4 regions of the Paenibacillus sp. J31R34 genome follow, and region 1 is predicted to be linked to each of the others. Evidence: riboswitches for the same ligand, from Rfam matches in the RefSeq annotation. Region 1 holds a riboswitch; each other region holds the start of a gene.
What was found. A riboswitch is a leader RNA that binds a small molecule or an ion and turns the genes downstream of it on or off. The one in region 1 is predicted to bind cyclic di-GMP.
Positions count from the first base shown of each region.

Region 1 (4,795 bases):
TGAAGACAATCGAATTTATTTATATAATATAAATACTAAAAAACTTTCTGTCTTAAAAGATGGTGACTATTCGTTTGTCCAAGTATTTGGAAATAACGAAATCGTAACGTTGAATAGATCTGGATTATTACAGTCTTTTTCATTTCCTGACGGACATCTTAATATAGAAATACCGGGAGTCACCAATTTCCAAGTCTTTAACAATACTTTATACTATTTTGATCAATTTAAATCCTTATACAGCATAACTGAACAAAAACATGAACCCACTAAGGTTTATCCATTAGAGTAAGCCACTAGCTAATCAGTAAAACTAAACATGTACTTCGTCCATTTGAAAACACAATCTACTGATACTATCAAGAGCCATTGTTTAACACCATAAAGCACTACTTTGGTAGCGTATTCTTTTAATGATTTTGAATACTTACTTTCGAAATTTAGGATAAAATTAAGCCTCATTTTCAAGCAGCTTTTTCAGCTTATTTTTAGCTCTTTGAACTCGTTTTTTACAAGCCTCTACCGATATGCCAAGCTCCTGTGCCGCCTCAAACATAGTATATTTCTCTATGACTACCTTTTTCAGCAAATTATAATCATCGGCATCCATTAGTTCTGAGTATAACAGATCGACATTATGCGAATTTTTATCTCCCAAGAAGATGTTTTCGTAAACCAAAGATGATACTACTAGGCTGCTTAAAGAGGCTCGGCTTCGAATCATATTCTTTATAACATATTTCAGTGTATTTAATAACCAGCCTCTTGGATTGGGGCTGGTTATTATATGGCCAACTTTATTACATGCTATTCTAAATGTATCCTGTACAGATTCTTCAGCTAACCTTCGGTCCTTCAATGCGCTTTGCGCATATGCTAACAAAGAATTGAACATCTCGAAGTATAGTTCTTCAAAGACTCGTTTCTGAAGATCATTCAAACCCATCTCATTACCATCCCCCAGTAGAGATCAATCGTATTTATTTTCTGTTACACAATGAGTTGGTACATAATCTAATTCTGTTGTTTTTGGTCTAATAGGTTTTGAGAATTCACCGCTTATAATTTTATGGTGGCTATGTTCTCTTATTTCGCCATACGCAAGTATCCTAGCTACGCGGAGCCTTGGTCCCTCCCGCGGCTCGACTGTCATGACATCGTTTCTCCTACCGATGAATTAGACCCGCAGCTTTGCGTCCTCGACTTTCGTAAAGATTTACTTTTTATTCTAACCAAGATTCCTATCCTATTTTCTCATTTTCATCCCTATAGTCTTATATCGGATACAACCCTTTCATTTATTTGAAATTTAAGTTAAATAATTAACTTTTTATAAAAACAGTTCATTAAAACCAATTAAGAAAAAATGAAGACTCCCTCATGTTTGATGTGTCTCACCCGTACCTATTCCTCAGAAAACGAACCTATCGTCACCTGATTGTTTATTTTTCTGCCCAATAAACACAACCTATAGCATTCCGCACAAAAAAAGCGGGGCTGTCCAGAAAGTCAGTGAAAAGTGATTTCTGGCCCCCCATTTTCGTGACATATAAAAAATAAGCACAAAAAAATCGCCAAATCTTGTAGAATGGGAGTTACCACACAACCACTACAGAAAGGGCGATTTTTTGCGTAATCTGATGACTACTACCGAACAGTATACCATGCAGCTTTCACTTCCTCTAGAGGATATTGAAGAAAAAGGGGTGTCGAAACGAAAGCTGGCCCCTACCTTCAAGCCCTACGACAACAAGCAGGCTCAGATGATCTTGGATCTGGAGTTATTTATCCCTGCCCACCATGTGGCTCGTGTCATTGATGAGATGATCGAAGCGCTCCCGGACGAGCAGTTGTTTACTCACTATGTTGGTGGGGGCTGCAGCTCTTACCATCCTAAAATGATGCTTAAGGCGATCCTCTACGGCTACTCGCAAAAGATTTACTCCTGCCGAGGGATTGAGAAGCTGCTGCGCGAAAACCTCCCAGCGATGTGGCTGTCGGCGATGCAGCAGCCGGACTTCCGCACCTTGAATGAATTTCGCGGCGTGCGTATGAAAGCATGCATGGACGAGTTGTTTGAAACGATGATTCAAAAGCTCATCGAAGGCAACTACATTACGATGGAGCAGTACTTTTTAGATGGCACGAAGATCGAAGCCGATGCTAACAAGTATTCGTTCGTGTGGAAAAAATCCACACTGCCCTTTGAAGCAAAGCTGAAAGAGAAGGTGCAGGAGACCCTTGCCCATATTCATACCCTCACGCAGCAAGAAGCTCGCGAGTACGTAGCAGCGAATCCAGATGGGCTTACGGGTCAGCTCGAAGAAGCAGCTGTCGTACTGGAAGAAAAAGTGGCAAACGTAACCGAACAGATCGCTGGGGCAAACGACAGCGAAGGAAGGAAAGCCTTACGTAAAGCGCTTCGTGCCTGAAAGCAGCCACTGAAGCAGATTCGGGAGGATTTTCTTCCTAGGCTCGCGAGGTATGAGCAGCAGAAAGCCTGCCTTGGCGAGCGCAATAGCTACTCCAAAACCGATCCGGACGCCACATTTATGCGGATGAAGGAAGATCACATGAAAAATGGCCAACTGAAACCGGGCTACAATGTGCAAATGGCCACGGAAAACCAATTCGTTTTGTTTTACAGTCTTCATCAGCGACCTACGGATACGCGCTGCTTCATTCCACATATGGAAAAGTTGGCGGCGTCTTCTTTGCCTATGCCCAAAACCGTGATTGCCGATGCAGGCTATGGCAGTGAAGCGAACTACTTGTATGCGATGGGCCAGGAAAAAGAGCCGAGCTTTGATTTTCTCATCCCTTATGGCAACTATATGAAAGAAAAAACGCGTCGTTACCAAAAGGACATCCGGCACGCCTCGAACTGGGCATACGAGGAACACGATGACCGCTTTGTATGCCCGAATGGACGCTACGTTCGCTTTAAGAAATACCAAACGAAAAAGAATGATTCCGGTTTGGAACAAAGCTTCAAGCTGTATGAATGTGAAGATTGCAGGAACTGCTCCTTCAAGCCCGTATGCAGCAAAGCAAAGGGAAATCGCCAGGTTCACTGGAATACGATTTGGGAAGAGTTAAAAGCAAAGGCCAAACAAGCCCTTGAGGATGACGATAAATCCGCCATTTATGCTCGGCGTAAGGTCGAGGTAGAGAGCGTATTTGGTCACATCAAGGGCAACCGGTCGTTCCGCCGGTTCTCCCTGCGAGGGCTGGACAAGGTTCACACGGAGTTTGGGATTGTGGCGTTGGCTCACAATCTCTTGAAGGTGGCAGGCATTCGCCTTGCTACCTTCTGCAAAAGCATGGGCACAAAAAAAGTTGGACGGAAAACATTGCATTTTTTCCGTCCAACTTTTTATTTTAGGGACTTATTGGACAGCCCCGTTTTTATAACCATCTTCCCTTCATCCTCTAAAGCCGCGGATCAACCGAATCCGACTCCATGGATAAAGCGGCAAGCACACATTCATGAATCCGCTCCACCGATTCCTTGCGAATAAACCGTTCCACCGACTCCAGTCCCAACGCAAATTCCTTGAGCGCATAACGCTCCTTTTTGCTTGTTTTGCGCTGCTTCAGCCTTTGCAGATTTTCGGGCAGCAAATAATCCATGCCATAAATAATATGCAGATAGCTGCGGCCTCTGACTTTAATGGCCGGCTGGATCAGTCTTCCTTTATGTCTGGCGACAAAATACTCTGGCTTAATGACAGCTCCCTCATGCCCCTGCTCCGTCATTTCCTCCCACCACTGAATCGCCGAAAGCTCACTGGCCTCATCCGTTACAACCTTATATTCCGTTTCCATGAACAGCTCCGAGCAAGCAGCCAGCTCGCGCGCATGCTCCATATGCCAGCTGTGCTGTTCGCTTTGGTAGCTTGCTGTACTATGCGCCAGCGTGTGGAAAGGCGCAATTCGAATGCCTTCCAATCCATTCGTATCCCAGCAATATTGCTGGAATGCCCGCTCGAACGTTTCGGCATTGCCCAGCTTGATTTCCAGCTCATCAATCCAGTGCTGCACAGCTTTGCCCGCGCCGTTCGCCTCCCGCAGCTTGGCGATTTTGGCCCGTCTGTCCATCAGCGAAACCTCTGCCACATGGGCATATTGCGAAGCAATCAGCTCCCGAGCCTTTAAATTCCACGGGACAATTTCCGTATCCAGCAGCACTAAATCCGTACCGTAACGTTCAAAATAATTCGCCTTCGTCAAATCGCTATTCAGCTTCCGCAGCACTTGCTCCTCAAGCATAGGCTCGAAGAACCGCCTGCCTGTTCGAGTATAAATGACGCCTAGTGTCTGCCGGCCGACATACGAGGCAGCTGCGGCTTCGTTTCGAAACAGCAGCACGATGGCTCTGCTGCCCATATGCTTTTTCTCCATGATCATCTTCTCTACGCCTTGCGAACGATAATAGACGAAGGCTTCGGCCGGATGCTCCAAATACCGCTCATCCTCAGCCGTCTGTGGCGGCGGACTCATCGTCGGCGGAATATACACCAGCTCCTCCAGCGGCACCGTATAATGCGATACGGTATCAATCGCCGCTTTAACGAATTCGCCCCGGGCCGTTATATCGCCATAAGCGGCGGTCAGCACCGAGTACCCTTCAATATATTTTCGCAAATTTGGCTGCCTGAACCGATTCAATTGTCCCTCCAGCAAAGGATTGCGACCTTCCCCGGCATAATTCTCATACGCCTTCACTTGTACGAACTGCTTCTCCGGGTAACGGTATGCGGTCAAATACCCGCCAAATACGGCGCCTTGATCA
Region 1 covers NZ_JBXENU010000002.1:265,170-269,964, forward strand. Annotated here, with positions in the region: gene AC50YG_RS06695 (DUF5050 domain-containing protein) at 1-292, shown strand, start outside; gene AC50YG_RS06700 (RNA polymerase sigma factor) at 452-946, opposite strand; cyclic di-GMP riboswitch class I at 1,134-1,231, opposite strand; gene AC50YG_RS06705 (transposase) at 1,629-2,432, shown strand; gene AC50YG_RS06710 (transposase) at 2,451-3,521, shown strand; gene AC50YG_RS06715 (polynucleotide kinase-phosphatase) at 3,433-4,795, opposite strand, start outside.

Region 2 (4,795 bases), on a different contig from region 1:
GTAACATCCACAGAATAAAGGTTGTCAGGTAATGGCGCAGGCTTTCTTTCAGTGGGTTTTAGCAGAAGAATGTGGAATAAAACGGATTGAAAAATAGAAATAATTTCAAAAAATAATAACAAAGATCCAAAAATTAATGACCAGCCAGATGGGAGTGTTTGTACAAGTCTCCATACTAGATACACGATCATGATAGCAATGGATACCGTTGTTAATATGTACCTAGCTTTTGTTTTCAAATAACCCCAATCCTTTGCGCTCTATTTATTCGCCATAATTCCATTCCTTTTCTGACTAATCTACAACATGGATTGACTATACTGTCTATTCTCGCTGTCGATATTTGTTAAATTGGCCGGAAATATGATATTTTTGGCGGCTAAGGCTCAAATTCAAAGTTATCTTATCACAATCCTTGCCCCTTTAAAAGTTAATTTTTATTCTTAACATCTTAATCTTCTATGCAAATGTGTAGAAAAAAAGCGAAAAAACTCTAATTTTACGCGGTTTACGCGAAATTAGAGTTTTTTCAGAATACCTATTTGGTACTATATCAACTAGTGATTTAAAGAAGAGGTTAGACCTAGGCCTTTACTACCGCCCAAATCTATTAAAGTGTTTTTTGCAGCGTTTGGTAAGCGCTCAGGCTATCAGCCGACGAATCGATATGCCAGTCCAGTTCTTTGTTTTCATTGAACCAGATCAAACCTTTGATTTGGCTGTACGCTGGCGATTGCACTTGGTTCATAGCGTCAATAACCCATTCTTTTTTGCTGCCGCCGCTTTCGGTTGTGCCTGTTTCAGCGATGATGATTGGCTTGCTCGACATGCTTGTCAGCGCTTGGTAAGAAGCATAGAATACATCGTTAAACGTTCTCCACGAGCTCCACGATTCTTTCGTTCCAAAATTGTAGCCATCGATCGAAAGCATGTCCACATAGGCATCGCCCGGGTACATAGCTGTAAACGAAGCGTTTTTGCCAACATTTTCAGCGTTTACGTTGTACATGAATTTGATGTTTGTTGCGCCTTGCTCCTTGAAAATGGTAACGACACGTTGGAATGCCGCTTTGTAGGTTTCGTTCGTGTTCACTGTGCTGTCGCCAACGCCCCAGCCGTACCAGTTGCCGTTGCCTTCGTGGAAAAGGCGCAGCCAGATTTCAGGGTTTTTATTAGCCGCTTGCCAGTTCATCAATTGTTTAGCTGTTTGTTTCAGGTAAGCGTCTACTACGCCTCTATTGATATCAGCAGTCGAATATTCTTTGTAATTTTTATTTTTAAATTCAAGGGTAAGTAGGTTAATCGAACCATTACTATTTACATAGTCCATAAAACCCTTCCACTCATTGATCCCTTGATTCGAATTGACAAAAGTATGTACAACATCTTGGTGTCCACCGATCAGTTGCTCGTAGGCAGCAATGTTGTTCAAGCTTTGGTTCGGCCAAGTGCCAATCCATGCTCCATTGTAAAAGTTCGTTTGTGCGCTAACAGGGAGTGCCCAGAGTAATGTCGAAGCGAGCATAAGGAGTGTAAGTGCGAATTTTGTCTTTTTCATTGTAAGTTCCTCCCCCGAGCGAATGATGGTACGTGGTCCGAAGAACACGCCACACCTTCATCAGGCAAAGGAGGCTATGTTGGGCTTCGGCAGCTGGCGAGCATATTCCGTTAGGAATGAAGCCCCTGTAGCTTTGCGCACATCAGGTTTCCCTGAGTTTGCCTTTTCGTGTTTGAAGCAATAAAAAAAGATAGTCCCTGCTCCCGAAAGAACAAAGTCTACCTTGATTAATAAAGGAAGAAGCGATGTTGAATTCGGCAGCTGGCGAGCATATTCCGCTAGGAATGAAGCCCCTTTAGCTTTGCGCACATCAGGTTTCCCTGAGTTTGCCTTTTCGTTAAACATAATAGGTATAAAGTATGAGCCAATGTAATATGGTGTTATTGTACACCTTGATCGCAAATTTCGTCAAATTATTTTTCCATAAATTTATACAACGAAAAAATATCCATTAAAGTAGCAGATCGCGTACACAATATGAAGCAGGAAAAACATCATGAAATAAAACATTTGCAGCGGCTTATTATTTTTCAGCACATCCGCAAAATAAATATAGAAGGGGAACGCGACCATGACATAGCGTGGAATGCTTTGCAAAAATTCGGCGCTGGCGAACGGAATGAGCATAAGCAGCAGACCATATGCAAAAAACAGCCATTCATGTGCATTACGGCGAATATCTTTCCAGCGCATAATAAGAAAGGCAACAAAAATGACGAGGACGGCATTGGCAATGATAAAGGCAAGCAGACCATTTTCCCAGCCGCCATTTCCTGAGAAATATGGTTTTTGGATAAAATGAATGTAGTTTGAAAATGGAGCAACCGTCTTGCGATACCAGTTGATGCTTTGCTCGGTAATCGGAGCCAGCAAATCGCCCGTGAGCCATTTCATATACAATAGATAACTGGCCAGCGGCAGTGCTGAAATAACAGCATAACCTAAATATTTCGCGTCCTTCCACTTGAAACGGTACAGCCTGTGTTCAATCAACAGCGTCCCCACAACGAAAAACAAGTTGACGAAGCCCAAATTGCGCGTCACAGCGGACAAGCCCCCGAACAGAAACGCGAGAAAATATCGCTTTTGCATCGCATAATATACGGTTATAAGCGACAGCATGAGGAACAGGCTCTCCGTATAAGGCACGGCATAGAAGATGGCGGTCGGAAAAATAAGCAGCAGCAGCACCGCAACTTGGGCGTGCTCCTGTTTCAGCCCTCTTTTCAAACAAATGCCATAAAAATATAATAGCGATACGAGCAAAAACAAATTCGATAAAACCGATCCCACGACCGTCGAATCATATTTAGAAATAGACTCCACCAGGAAGACTAACAAAGGGTATAAAGGGAAAAACACCCAATTTGCACTAGGATGCGGTTCATTGATGTTATACGTATCGTAGCCATTTTCGGCAATACCCAAATACCATACGCTGTCAAATTTCCTTAAATCCTCAAAGCTCGGCTTCTTCAGCTGTGAAATATCCGTCTGGATCGAGAGCTGGCTCGATGTGAAATCATGCCCCTGTACGACCGTATAGTCTGGCGGCACTTGATAGTTCGGAAACAGATTCATGCCGAGAAAGCCTGCAAAATAAAGCAATATTCTCGTGATGACAAACAAGGAAAGCAGGAAGATCAAAACTTGTGTGTTCGATTTTGCTTTAAGCAGCAGCGATTCCATTCGTCACCTCGTCTCTTGTAATTGCTGCGTTTTCGTTTTCGGCTCCGCCAATACAACGTTATGCAGCTCTGTTTCAACGAAGTATTTCGGCCTTTTCTTCGTTTCAATGTAAATTTTGCCGATATATTCGCCAATTAGTCCAATGCATAGCAGCTGAATGCCGCCAATGAACCAAATCGAAAGAATCATCGAGCTCCAGCCGGATACCGTGTTACCCTGCAAATGCCGTACGAATACATAAAGGGCGAACAAAAGGCTCATCACCGACATGAAAAAGCCGACAACCGATACTGCGCGGATAGGAGAAACGCTGAAGGAGGTAATGCCTTCCCATGCGAAGATGAGCATTTTTTTCAGCGGATATTTCGATTCGCCAGCAGTTCGCTCCAGACGATCATAATACACGCTGTCGGATTTGAAGCCGATGGTGGGAATGATGCCGCGCAGGAACAGATTGACCTCCTGGTACTCCTCCAGCTTATCAACGACCTTCCTGCTCATCATCCGGTAATCCGCATGATTGTAAACGACGTTGACACCAAGCTTAATCATTAATTTGTAGAAAAATTGCGCGCTGAACTTTTTGAACATCGTATCGGTCGTCCGCTTGTTGCGTACGCCGTACACGACCTCGTAGCCCTGCTTGTACTTCTCAATAAACTCGTCGATCACCGTAATATCGTCCTGCAAATCGGCATCGATGGAAATTATGCAATCCGCATATTCCTTCGCCGTCAACAAGCCCGCCAGCAGTGCCCGCTGATGCCCAACGTTACGAGAAAGCTTCAGCCCGCTCACAAAACGGTTGCTCCGGTGGAAGGAATCAATAAGCGACCACGTTTTATCGCGGCTGCCATCATCTACAAGCAGCATTTTGCTCTGCTCGGACACCTTTCTTTCCTTCACCAGCCGTTCCAGCAGCAGGGACATTTGTCTTACCGTTTCCGGCAGCGCTTCTTCCTCGTTATAGCAGGGCATGACAATCGATACAATAGGCAAATCGGACTCATCGCCTCTCATGACTTTTCCCTCGCTCTCTATGATGTTGTCCATTTTCGACAATTAGTATAATAGCATACCTTGGTTAAAGCAAGGTGAAACGGCTGTCGCCATCCTCTGGCGGCACAGCGCGTTTCAGTCCGAGAAATGTAGAGAATGGATGGATAATCATATCCTTTCCTATATTTCAAGGTGAAACGGCTGTTGCCATCCTCTGGCGGCACAGCGCGTTTAAACCGTATTATGCTCCATTTCTTTGAAAAAAAAGCCCTTGCGGCACGAGTAGCTGTCTGCTACCGCTGCCGCAAAGACTGATCTTTGTCTGCATGGGTAATATTACATTTGTTGTGGAGCCGAAACACCTACGAGGCGAAGCGCATTTGCAATGACGGTGCGAATAGCACCAAGCAGCGCAAGGCGTGCTTGAGTCTGCGCCGCGTCTTCGGTAATAACGCGTTCTGCTCTGTAATAGCTGTGGAACTGGGAGGCCAGTTCATATACATAGCGAACGATGCGGTGCGGCGCATACTGCTCCGCTGCTTCCGCCAC
Region 2 covers NZ_JBXENU010000013.1:34,920-39,714, forward strand. Annotated here, with positions in the region: gene AC50YG_RS27470 (glycosyltransferase) at 1-191, opposite strand, end outside; gene AC50YG_RS27475 (glycoside hydrolase family 26 protein) at 611-1,558, opposite strand; cyclic di-GMP riboswitch class I at 1,644-1,731, opposite strand; cyclic di-GMP riboswitch class I at 1,812-1,899, opposite strand; gene AC50YG_RS27480 (mannosyltransferase family protein) at 1,988-3,247, opposite strand; gene AC50YG_RS27485 (glycosyltransferase family 2 protein) at 3,251-4,267, opposite strand; gene argS (arginine--tRNA ligase) at 4,583-4,795, opposite strand, start outside.
Region 2: another riboswitch for cyclic di-GMP. It lies ahead of AC50YG_RS27475 (glycoside hydrolase family 26 protein); the one in region 1 lies ahead of AC50YG_RS06700 (RNA polymerase sigma factor).

Region 3 (4,795 bases), on a different contig from region 1:
CTGCTGGCGCTCATCATTAAAGGGGTGATCGATCATCGCGGCCGCTTGCCAGTGTGGTTTGCTTTATTGCTGCCGGCCGGCATTGTGATGCTCATTGGCATTGCTGCCGCGTCATGGCGTGCAGCGGCGAGCGGGGAGGGGTATGTATGGAAAGGCAGGCGTTATCTATGAAGCGGGTTGTCATCATTGGCGGCGGCATCGGTGGTTTATCAGCGGCGGCCCGCCTTGCGCATGCAGGCTATGCGGTCACTGTGCTGGAGCAGCAGGAGAAAGTGGGAGGCAAGCTCCAGCGTATCCAGCTTGGGGAATATCGCTTTGATCGGGGGCCAAGCACAATAACGATGACGCATGCTTTTCGCAAGGTGTTTGTTTCAGTAGGCCGCCGCATCGAGGATTATATTGATTTTTATCGACTGGAGCATGGAACGCGCAACTGCTTTGCAGATGGCTCGGTCGTGGATTTATCCGCTGACCCGGCCGTGATGGAGGAGCAAATTTCCTGCTATAGTCCGGAGGATGCGCGGCGGTATCGGGCTTTTATGGCCGAGGCAGCGGTGATGTATAAACAGGCGGAGCGTCATTTTATGAACAAAATGATGGTTTCCTGGCAGGATAAGCTGAGTCCTGGGCTAGCGGCAGCATTTGTCCGCATTCGCCCGCTGACGAAGCTGTCCGTGCTGCTGCGCCGTTATTTCCGTCATCCCAACACGCTGGCCTTGTTTGGACGTTATGCGACCTATGTCGGCTCGGCCCCTGATCGGGCGCCAGCCATCTTCGCGATGCTGCCGCATGTGGAGGCGGAGCTTGGCATTTTCGGTGTTCGTGGCGGCACGTACAGCATTGTTGAAGGACTTCGCCAGCTGGCGGAAGAAATGGGGGCGGAAATATACACCTCGACACGTGTACAGCGCATTGTTGCCAGTGGCGGCCGTGTAAGCGGGGTAGAGACGGACGGCGGTTTTGTGCCAGCTGATCTGGTTCTCGCGAACGGTGATGTGCTGTCCGTATGCCGAGATTTGCTCGGCGAGCAGCTGCGGCCCGCGATGACAGACCGCAAAATAGCAAGCTACGAGCCTTCGCTGTCCGGCTTTGTCACTCTTGCCGGCATTCGCAGACGTTATGATAAGCTGCTGCATCATACTGTATTTTATCCGCAGCGGTATGGGGAAGAATTTGAGGCGATTTTCGAGCGCCGCGTGGCGCCATCTAATCCTGCGATCTATTTATGCTGCTCCGCCTATTCAGAACCGGACATGGCGCCGGAAGGCGGCAGCAACCTGTTTATTTTGGCGAATGCCCCTTATACGTCGGACGCTTGGAGCTGGGAGAGGGAGGCGGAGCGTTATCAGGGACGTCTGTTGAAGCAGTTAGCTGCCTATGGCTTGGAGGGACTAGACCTTAATACGGAGCAGCTTGCTGCTTATACGCCGGAGGATCTTGAGCGGGATACGTCAGCATTTCGCGGCGCCATCTATGGCATTTCCTCGAATTCAGCGAAGCAGACGTTTATGCGGCCGTCCAATCGTGCGGATTTGCGTGGACTATGGTTTGCAGGTGGAACGACCCATCCCGGCGGAGGAACGCCGATGGTTGCCATGTCAGGGCTGCTCACCGCAGAGGCGATGATTCGGCAGCATTCTTGAGAGAAACTAATGGTGCAAAAGAAAAGCCGCACTTGGCTGGGTGCAGTAATGCATCCAGCCAAGCGCGGCTTATTTTTAAAAATATAGGAAAGGATAGGATTGTTCCATCCATTCTCTATATTTCTCGGAATGAAACGCAAACTAAAAAGGGTCAAATAAAATAAAAAACCCTTCTAGGATTAGAGGGCCTGCTTGAAACAACTTATTAAATATCGGGACGACACGATTTGAACATGCGACCCCCTGGTCCCAAACCAGGTGCTCTACCAAGCTGAGCTACGTCCCGAGAAAAAATGGTGCCGTCGAGAGGACTTGAACCCCCAACCTACTGATTACAAGTCAGTTGCTCTACCAGTTGAGCTACAACGGCGTGGTTATGAATCGGACACAAGATGTATTATGCCACAGAACTTTAGGAGGATGCAATACCTTTTTTTAATTTTTCGAAAAAAAATTCGGGCAGCAGTCAAATGCCCGAATCGGCCTATTTTTTAACTTTAAAATGAACGACTGCGCTGTACAGCATTTTCCCGCGATCGGGATGAAAGACCGCATGATGGCTAATGGCGTGAACTTGTAAAAGTAGTGCCTTATTCGCTTCAATTTGCTGGTCAATATGCTTCTCCAGCGTTCGTAAGTCAAAAGCCTCAAAAAATTCGATTTTATCCTCAATTAAATCTAATCGGAAATCCATCATTAACCCCCTCAAATCTCTTGCATGCCTAGCTTTCGTTAATAGTATAACGTTGTTCAGAACTAGTTTCAAAGTATCATGTCAGCTAATCACGCTTTTTGTAATTTACAAAAGGGTTTCCCTAAATTATACTTTAAAAGTGTCGAAATAAATAGAAAATTACATACTGAAAAAGGCAAACTTATTGAAAAATAAGGGCGCAAAGTTATGGGCCTAAGGTATTAAGCTATGGCTGCCAAACTACCGGTACAGGACTATAGGCTGATTCAGCTATTCAACTCGTAACGGTGGTTGAATAGCTTTTGTTTTTTTTCAGTGTATTAGGAGAGATGGAGAGAAAATGGCGATTAACCGATTGAAAGAGGCAAAATGGTTAAAATGGACATCAAGAATTTCTGATTTCTTGAAGAGACAAAAGGTTACAACGAAGCTACTGTTCATCACTTCATTAATTACATTGTTTAATGTGGTGGCTGGTGGTTGGATTTTTATGCAAAATGCTTCGGTTAGAAGTGCAGTGAACGCTTCAAATGAGCTTCAGGAGGCCAAAAAAGAATATCAAGGTGTATCGGATTCAATGCTGCGCACGCTGCTTTCAATGATTGATGCGGTAGAAAACGGCAGCACCGGCGATGATGGCATCAATTTGGCGCTTAAGACGATGCCCGAGCGGGTAGAACATCTGAAGGTTACACTAGAGTCGCTGGATGCGAAATATCCTCACGGAGATAATGGCAACGCCTATTCGAACCAAGGCAATGTGTTTGGGCTTGCTCTGGAGCAGCTTAATAAAGAAAACGGCAATCACAGCCTGCTCTCGATTGAAGACCGTTCCGCCAAGGTCAAACAGCTTGTCAGTACATATACGATTGTTCTCAGCTTTGCGAATGAAACGGTAGAAAAATGGCTTGAAGTGGATTCGGTTGCAACACAAGATGCATTGAACAGAAGTCTTGCGGCTGCCAATACGATTATTATAATCAATATTGTGCTGCTTGCCGTTTTGCCGTTCATCATGTCCTATTCGTTAAGCCGAAATGTGAAAAAAGGCATCGTTGGCTTAATGAATCGAATTGCCTCCTATCAAAATAACGATTTTACCTATGATGGGAAGCTGGATCGCCAAGATGAATTTGGTCAAATTGACCGTTCGCTGGAGCAAATGGGAAGTGCGCTTCGCGACACGCTTCGTTCGACTATGGATGTAAGTACGGTTGTTCTGCAAGCCTCGCGCAATATGGGAGATATGATTGTTCGCAATCAGAATGCTTCCGAGCAGGTGAAAGAAGAGATTGGCAATGGCAAAACGATTTTGATGACCCAGTATGATGATGCTACTTCGATCTCGGCCGTAACGGAGCAAATATCGGCAAGCTCGCAGCAAATTGCAGCTTCAACCGAATATATTAACCGCGATATGAAAGAAATGAGAGAGTCGTCGCGCACAGGCTCCACCGATATGAAGGGCGTCGTGCAAATGGTCAATCAGACGGTGCAGCAATTTTCCCGAGTAACGGAATCCTTTGACCGGATTAATGAGCGCTACAATAATGTAACGAAGTTTTTGGGCGGCATTCAGGATTTGAACACTCAGACGAATTTATTGTCGCTGAATGCTTCGATTGAATCGGCGCGTGCAGGCGAGCATGGCAGAGGGTTTGCTGTAGTAGCAGAGGAGATTCGCAAGCTGTCGAGCCAGACGGATATCATTTCCAAAGATATTACGAAGGAGCTTAAGCTTATTCAGAACGATTTTGCCGACAGCAGCCAGAGCTTGAGCAGCTTCTCAGAAGTGATTGAAACGACGAAGCAGGCATCGGTGACCGCGAGCGAAATGTTTAACGGCCTGGAAAATCAAAGCAGCGTCTTGTCCGAGCAAATGGGCGAAATCTCCGTCGGTATTGATGAAATTACAAAGGGTATTACCGATATTGTTGGTTCTGTAGACAAGCTGCTGCAAACCTCCTCCGAGGTGAATGGCAAAATGGAGCAGATGAGCGGAATGTCCGAGGATCAATTTGAGGTATCGATTCAGCTTCAAGAGCTGGCTGAGAAACTACAGGGCTCTTCCACTAATTTGCGCGAAAAAGCGGCTGTATTCAAGGTGTAAGCTCGCTTTTAATGGATTAGTAAATGGAACAATAAAAAGGAATAGTAAAGAGTAAATAGCTGCTTTCAGCGCCCGTGGGCGATTGGAGGCAGCCTTTTTTTTATCCAGCCCTTTACAACAACAGAATACTAGTGTACTATTTAGATATAACACTAACACATTAACACGGAGGTGACTTATGCCGATTGAATTTGACAACAACCAGCCAATCTACATCCAAATCATGAACTACATTAAACAGCAAATTATTAGCGGGAAACTTAATCCCGGCGATAAAATCGATTCGGTGCGCGAGCTTGCAGTGGAGCTGCAAATCAATCCGAATACGATACAGCGTACTTTTCAGGA
Region 3 covers NZ_JBXENU010000003.1:144,527-149,321, forward strand. Annotated here, with positions in the region: gene AC50YG_RS09990 (glycosyltransferase family 2 protein) at 1-171, shown strand, start outside; gene AC50YG_RS09995 (phytoene desaturase family protein) at 147-1,643, shown strand; tRNA gene AC50YG_RS10000 (tRNA-Pro) at 1,856-1,929, opposite strand; tRNA gene AC50YG_RS10005 (tRNA-Thr) at 1,938-2,013, opposite strand; gene AC50YG_RS10010 (YrzA family protein) at 2,128-2,337, opposite strand; cyclic di-GMP riboswitch class I at 2,502-2,585, shown strand; gene AC50YG_RS10015 (methyl-accepting chemotaxis protein) at 2,678-4,447, shown strand; gene AC50YG_RS10020 (GntR family transcriptional regulator) at 4,626-4,795, shown strand, end outside.
Region 3: another riboswitch for cyclic di-GMP. It lies ahead of AC50YG_RS10015 (methyl-accepting chemotaxis protein); the one in region 1 lies ahead of AC50YG_RS06700 (RNA polymerase sigma factor).

Region 4 (4,795 bases), on a different contig from region 1:
AGGGGGACTTCCGTGTCTTTTTTTGATTAGGGCGTGTATGAAAACCCGTTCAGTATAGAAAATATATTTATTGCGCCAATTGCTCCAAATCCGGCTGCAGTTTATTCCGCAGCACATAAAGCATGAGCGCCCCGACGAGGAAGGCAACACCATCCGCTATAACGAGCGACCAGACAACACCATGGAAGCCATTCATGCGATTAGCGAGATACAAGACAGGGATGAGCGTCACACCTTGCACGATGGCCATTACGAAAGCCGCTTTTACTTGACCCGTCGCTTGGAAAATGCCCGTGAAGAGCGTTGTCGTCCCCGAAATGAACAAGGATAAAAATGTGACATGCAGAATATAGCTGCCTAACTCAATTAATTGCGAATCGTTCGTGAAGAAGCCAATCAAATGATCCGAAGTTAAATACACGATAACACCGAAGATCGTAGCCAAAGCAGCAACCATCTTAATCGTAAAGCTGATCGTTTTTTTCATCCGCAACTTATTGGTCGTGAAGGAAAAGGCGATGAGTGGTACAACCCCTTCACATAGCCCCATCAGGATAACTTCAGGAAATTGCAGCAGTCGTGATGAAATGCCAAATCCAGCAACGGCTTGATTCCCATATTCAATAAGGTAGTGGTTGAAAATCAGTCCCATTGCACCTAGGAACATGCTCATAATAAATACGGGTGTGCCAATTTTGAAAATGTTACTCGTAATTTCTTTAGATGCTTTGAACCATTTCAACGATATGCTGAGGAACTTGCTTTTTCTCCCTATATAGATAGCGAAAAAGATACTTGCTGCTGCGTTGGAAATGACCGTTGCTGCTGCAACTCCCATCACATCCCCGTGTAATACAAAAATAACGATTGCATCAAGAATAATATTAACGATAACGCTTAGAATCATCCCAATCATGGAGGTCATTGCGGCCCCTTCGGAGCGGACAATGTTCTCCAAGGAGAAAAATAAGACGACAAACGGCGAACCAATGAGCATCATGGTGACATAGTCTTTTGTGAATGCGAAGGAGCTAGTCGTTGCCCCGAGCCCATGAACAATTTGGTCAATAAGTGGTAGTCCCACAATCATCAACAATAAACCGAGGACAAAACTTGTGTAGAAGGAGAAGGAGGATACATGCTTCACCACATCATAGCTTTTTTCACCTAATAATCTGGAGATGAATGTACCTGCGCCTATGCCAATCAGATTACCCAGCGCCATAAAAGCTGCGAACAATGGTAGGGTAAGCGCTAGCGCCGTTAGCATTTCGGTATTGTGCAGGGTGCCAAGGAAATATGCGTTAAGAATGGAGTAAATAACACTCATCGACATGCCGAGCATCATAGGAACGGCGAAATGAGCGATAGCTTTATAAATCGGTGCTTTTTCAAAATAATGGAGGTTTTCAGCATCCATGTGGGTCACCACTTTCTCATGTATGGTTTGCAGTTAATTACTTAGAGTTCTAACTATATAAGGATCATAACCCCTTCCCTTCATGCGTAGGAGGGGGTTACGAGAGTTGTGAAAATTACTATCTGCGCTCAAAAGAGTTCGCTGTATCTTCATCGATATTGGCTTCGATGCGTGCAAGGAACCTGAACAGTAAGTTGGTTTCATCGTCGGTGAAGCCTTCCAGCAGCGTAAGTTCAAAATCTTCAAAATATTGATTGAATGAGCCAAGAAGCTCTTTCGCAGCTGGGGTTACACGCAATAGGTTGCGGCGCTCATCCTTCGGATCAGACCTGCGAACAATAAGGCCTTTCTTCTCCAAATTGTTGACCAGACTGCTGATAGAGGAGCCTTTACGGTTAAAGGTGATTTCTAGATCCTTCTGGGAAAGTCCCCCTTCTTCATGTTCATTAATATACCGAATGGCATGCCCTTGCTCTACCGTTAGCCCGTACGCTTCCAACTTCTTATTGACGTTGAGCTTCATCATTAGTCCGATCATACGAAATTTATGCTGCAGGTTGCGGTCTTGCTGCATGCTTATCACCTTCTGTTAAAATGAATTAGAAATCTAATTGTTAGATGTCTAATTAAATATATCGTGATGGATTTCGGTTGTCAAATCGTTTTTATTATTTTTTAATTCATCGATTATGGTATGATAACGGTCACGAGTCAGAGCGACTAGAAGATAAGCTTCCAGACAAAAAGGAGATTAAAATCATGTCTAGCATTACAGCCAAACCATTTGATAAAGAAATGCAGAACACACTCGGCGAGATTACGACGACCTACCATGCAAGCGAATTGAGCAAGAAGGACCCATCGGAGCTGCCGGAAAACATTTATGTGATTGAAGACAAAGAGACGATGGTTGGCTATGGCGTCATTTGGGAATATGCAAGCGGCAAGCAGCTCATCGAAAAAGCGGAAAAGGATTATTTTAGCGATGACGAAAAATATTTGGAAAAGGACTTTTATATCGACATTAAAAATAAAAAGGATTTTGTTTTTATAGAAGTGCTGGATGTGCTGAAGGAATATGAAGGCAAAGGGCAAGCGGCATCCTTTATCAACTGGCTTAAAGCGAAATATCCGAAAAAGAGAATGTATGTGTACACACTGGATAAAACGCGCAACTTCTGGTTTAAGCAAGACTTTGAAGTGCTCGGCACAACAGCCTGGATGACCTATAACTAGCCGATGAACATTGAATTTGAAAATCAAACGATATCGTTTCATGTTCAATATGGCAATCGTGAAAAGAAAATATCGATTCAAATCGAGCCATCAGGCTTCATTACGGTAAAAGCGCCGAAAGCGGCAAGTGAAGAGGTCATTAAACGAGCTGTCGAGCGGCATGGGAAATGGATTTTGCAGCAAACGCAGCATCTTGCGGAGGCTACTAAAGCGCCGCAAACGAAGCAATACCAAGATACAGAGAAATTCCTCTACCTTGGCAAAGAGCATTTGCTGCATGAATTAATCAAGACAGATGGATTAACTGAGGAGGAGCTTCGGAAAAACCTCAAGAAGTTTTATTTTTCAAGCTGCAAAAAATTAATAGGGGAACGTCTACCTATTTATCAGGCGCAGCTGAAAATAAAGCCCAAAACGGTTGAGATCGTAGAGTCCTCGACGAAGTGGGGAAGCTGCAGCTCCAGCAAGCATTTAACCTTTAACTATCGTTTGGCGATGGCTCCAATTGATGTGATTGATTACGTCATTATCCATGAGCTTTGCCATCTGTTTCATATGAATCATGACCGATCCTTTTGGCGGCGCGTAGGCAGTCTTATGCCGGATTATAAAGAAAAAGAACAGTATTTGGCCAGATATGGCGGCTTCATGACGCTCTAACGCTGGGCAGTCAAAGAGAACGTCCTAATGGTTGTCGAGTCCGAAGTGCCTGGGGTGCCCCAGCCCCAGCCCCAGCCCCAGCCCCCGACCTGGTTTCATCGTTACCCCTCTAATCTTACTTTTGCAAGCTCCTCTATATCCTTCAATTTCCCCGTTGATTGCAAAAAAACCTTCATTGGCTCATCAGCACTGTATTTTTTGGATAAATATGTAAGTTTTAAAGAGTTCTAATAAATAATTAATGTGTAACTATAAAAGTTCAGTGTCATTTTACCGATATTCTTTTCTGTAAAGGCGAACTCGCTGAAAGGTGGGGACGCAGAGCTTCGGATCTAATGAGCTAAGCGCGATGCTAGCCGGGTCGCCGAATAAGGAAGGGGTATGTGTACGCAAATCCAGTCTATTCGGCCCGGATTTTTTTCGTATTCAAAAATTTATGAAGGAAAATGAGTGATTACCATGAAACTAACCATCAAAAGCAGCCTGATTACCACTCTATTAATGACAGTATCGCTAAGCTGTGTGTCTTTCCTTGGCTATGATAAGGCCAAAACGACATTGGAGGCAAACTTTAAGAAGCAGGCGGAGCAGCAGCTGACTGTTGTTCAGAACTACATCGATATTTGGATTCAGGGCACACAGGCCAAATACGAGGCATTAAGTCAGTCCGATGACGTGAGAAACAGAGATATTCCTGAAATTCTCGCATACAGCAACCGAATGACGGAGATTACTGATAACCCGGACGAATTTGCATTTATTGCACCTGATGGCACGCTTTATTTGCCGGGAGCAACGGTTAGTGTCAAGGATTACCCGCATTTTCAAAGGGCGATCAACGGTGAGAACGTCACCATTGATCCGGTAGGCTCAAAGTCTCCCGGGGTGGAGGGAACTCCAATTGTGCTTACGGCTACTCCTGTAAGGGACGACCAAGGTAATATTGTTGGAGTCGGCAATGGAGGTCAGCCTATTCAGGACTTGATTGATCTCATCTCCAAAGTGAAATTGGGACAAAGCGGTCATGCGATTGTTTATACAAAGGATGGCACGGTTGTGGCCAGTGAAAAACCCGAAGAGACCCTACAGAAAAATATGGCCGATTACGAGAATGAGACGCTAAATAAAATTGTAACGGACAGCACGAATGGCGACGCGGGTTTGGCTGAAGCCGTCATTAACGGCTCGGAGCATATGATCGTTTATGGGAAATCTGGCATGATGGATTGGGGCATAGCGATTTTGGTTCCCAAAAGTGAAGCCTATGCTGAAGCCAACGCCTTGTTGCGGTTTTCGATTTTTGTAACAATCGTGTGCCTTCTGGTTTCCGCAGCAATCATCTATACGGTCATGCGCAAAACGTTAAAGCCGCTTTCCGTCATGAACGAAAAGCTGCAAGGGCTCTCCGCCAGCGAAGGCGACTTGTCCTCCAGGCTGACATTTGAAACGAAGGATGAAATCGGCGAGCTTTCCAGAAGT
Region 4 covers NZ_JBXENU010000004.1:107,457-112,251, forward strand. Annotated here, with positions in the region: gene AC50YG_RS13200 (MATE family efflux transporter) at 68-1,420, opposite strand; gene AC50YG_RS13205 (MarR family winged helix-turn-helix transcriptional regulator) at 1,539-1,994, opposite strand; gene AC50YG_RS13210 (GNAT family N-acetyltransferase) at 2,180-2,656, shown strand; gene AC50YG_RS13215 (M48 family metallopeptidase) at 2,660-3,316, shown strand; cyclic di-GMP riboswitch class I at 3,600-3,685, shown strand; gene AC50YG_RS13220 (methyl-accepting chemotaxis protein) at 3,776-4,795, shown strand, end outside.
Region 4: another riboswitch for cyclic di-GMP. It lies ahead of AC50YG_RS13220 (methyl-accepting chemotaxis protein); the one in region 1 lies ahead of AC50YG_RS06700 (RNA polymerase sigma factor).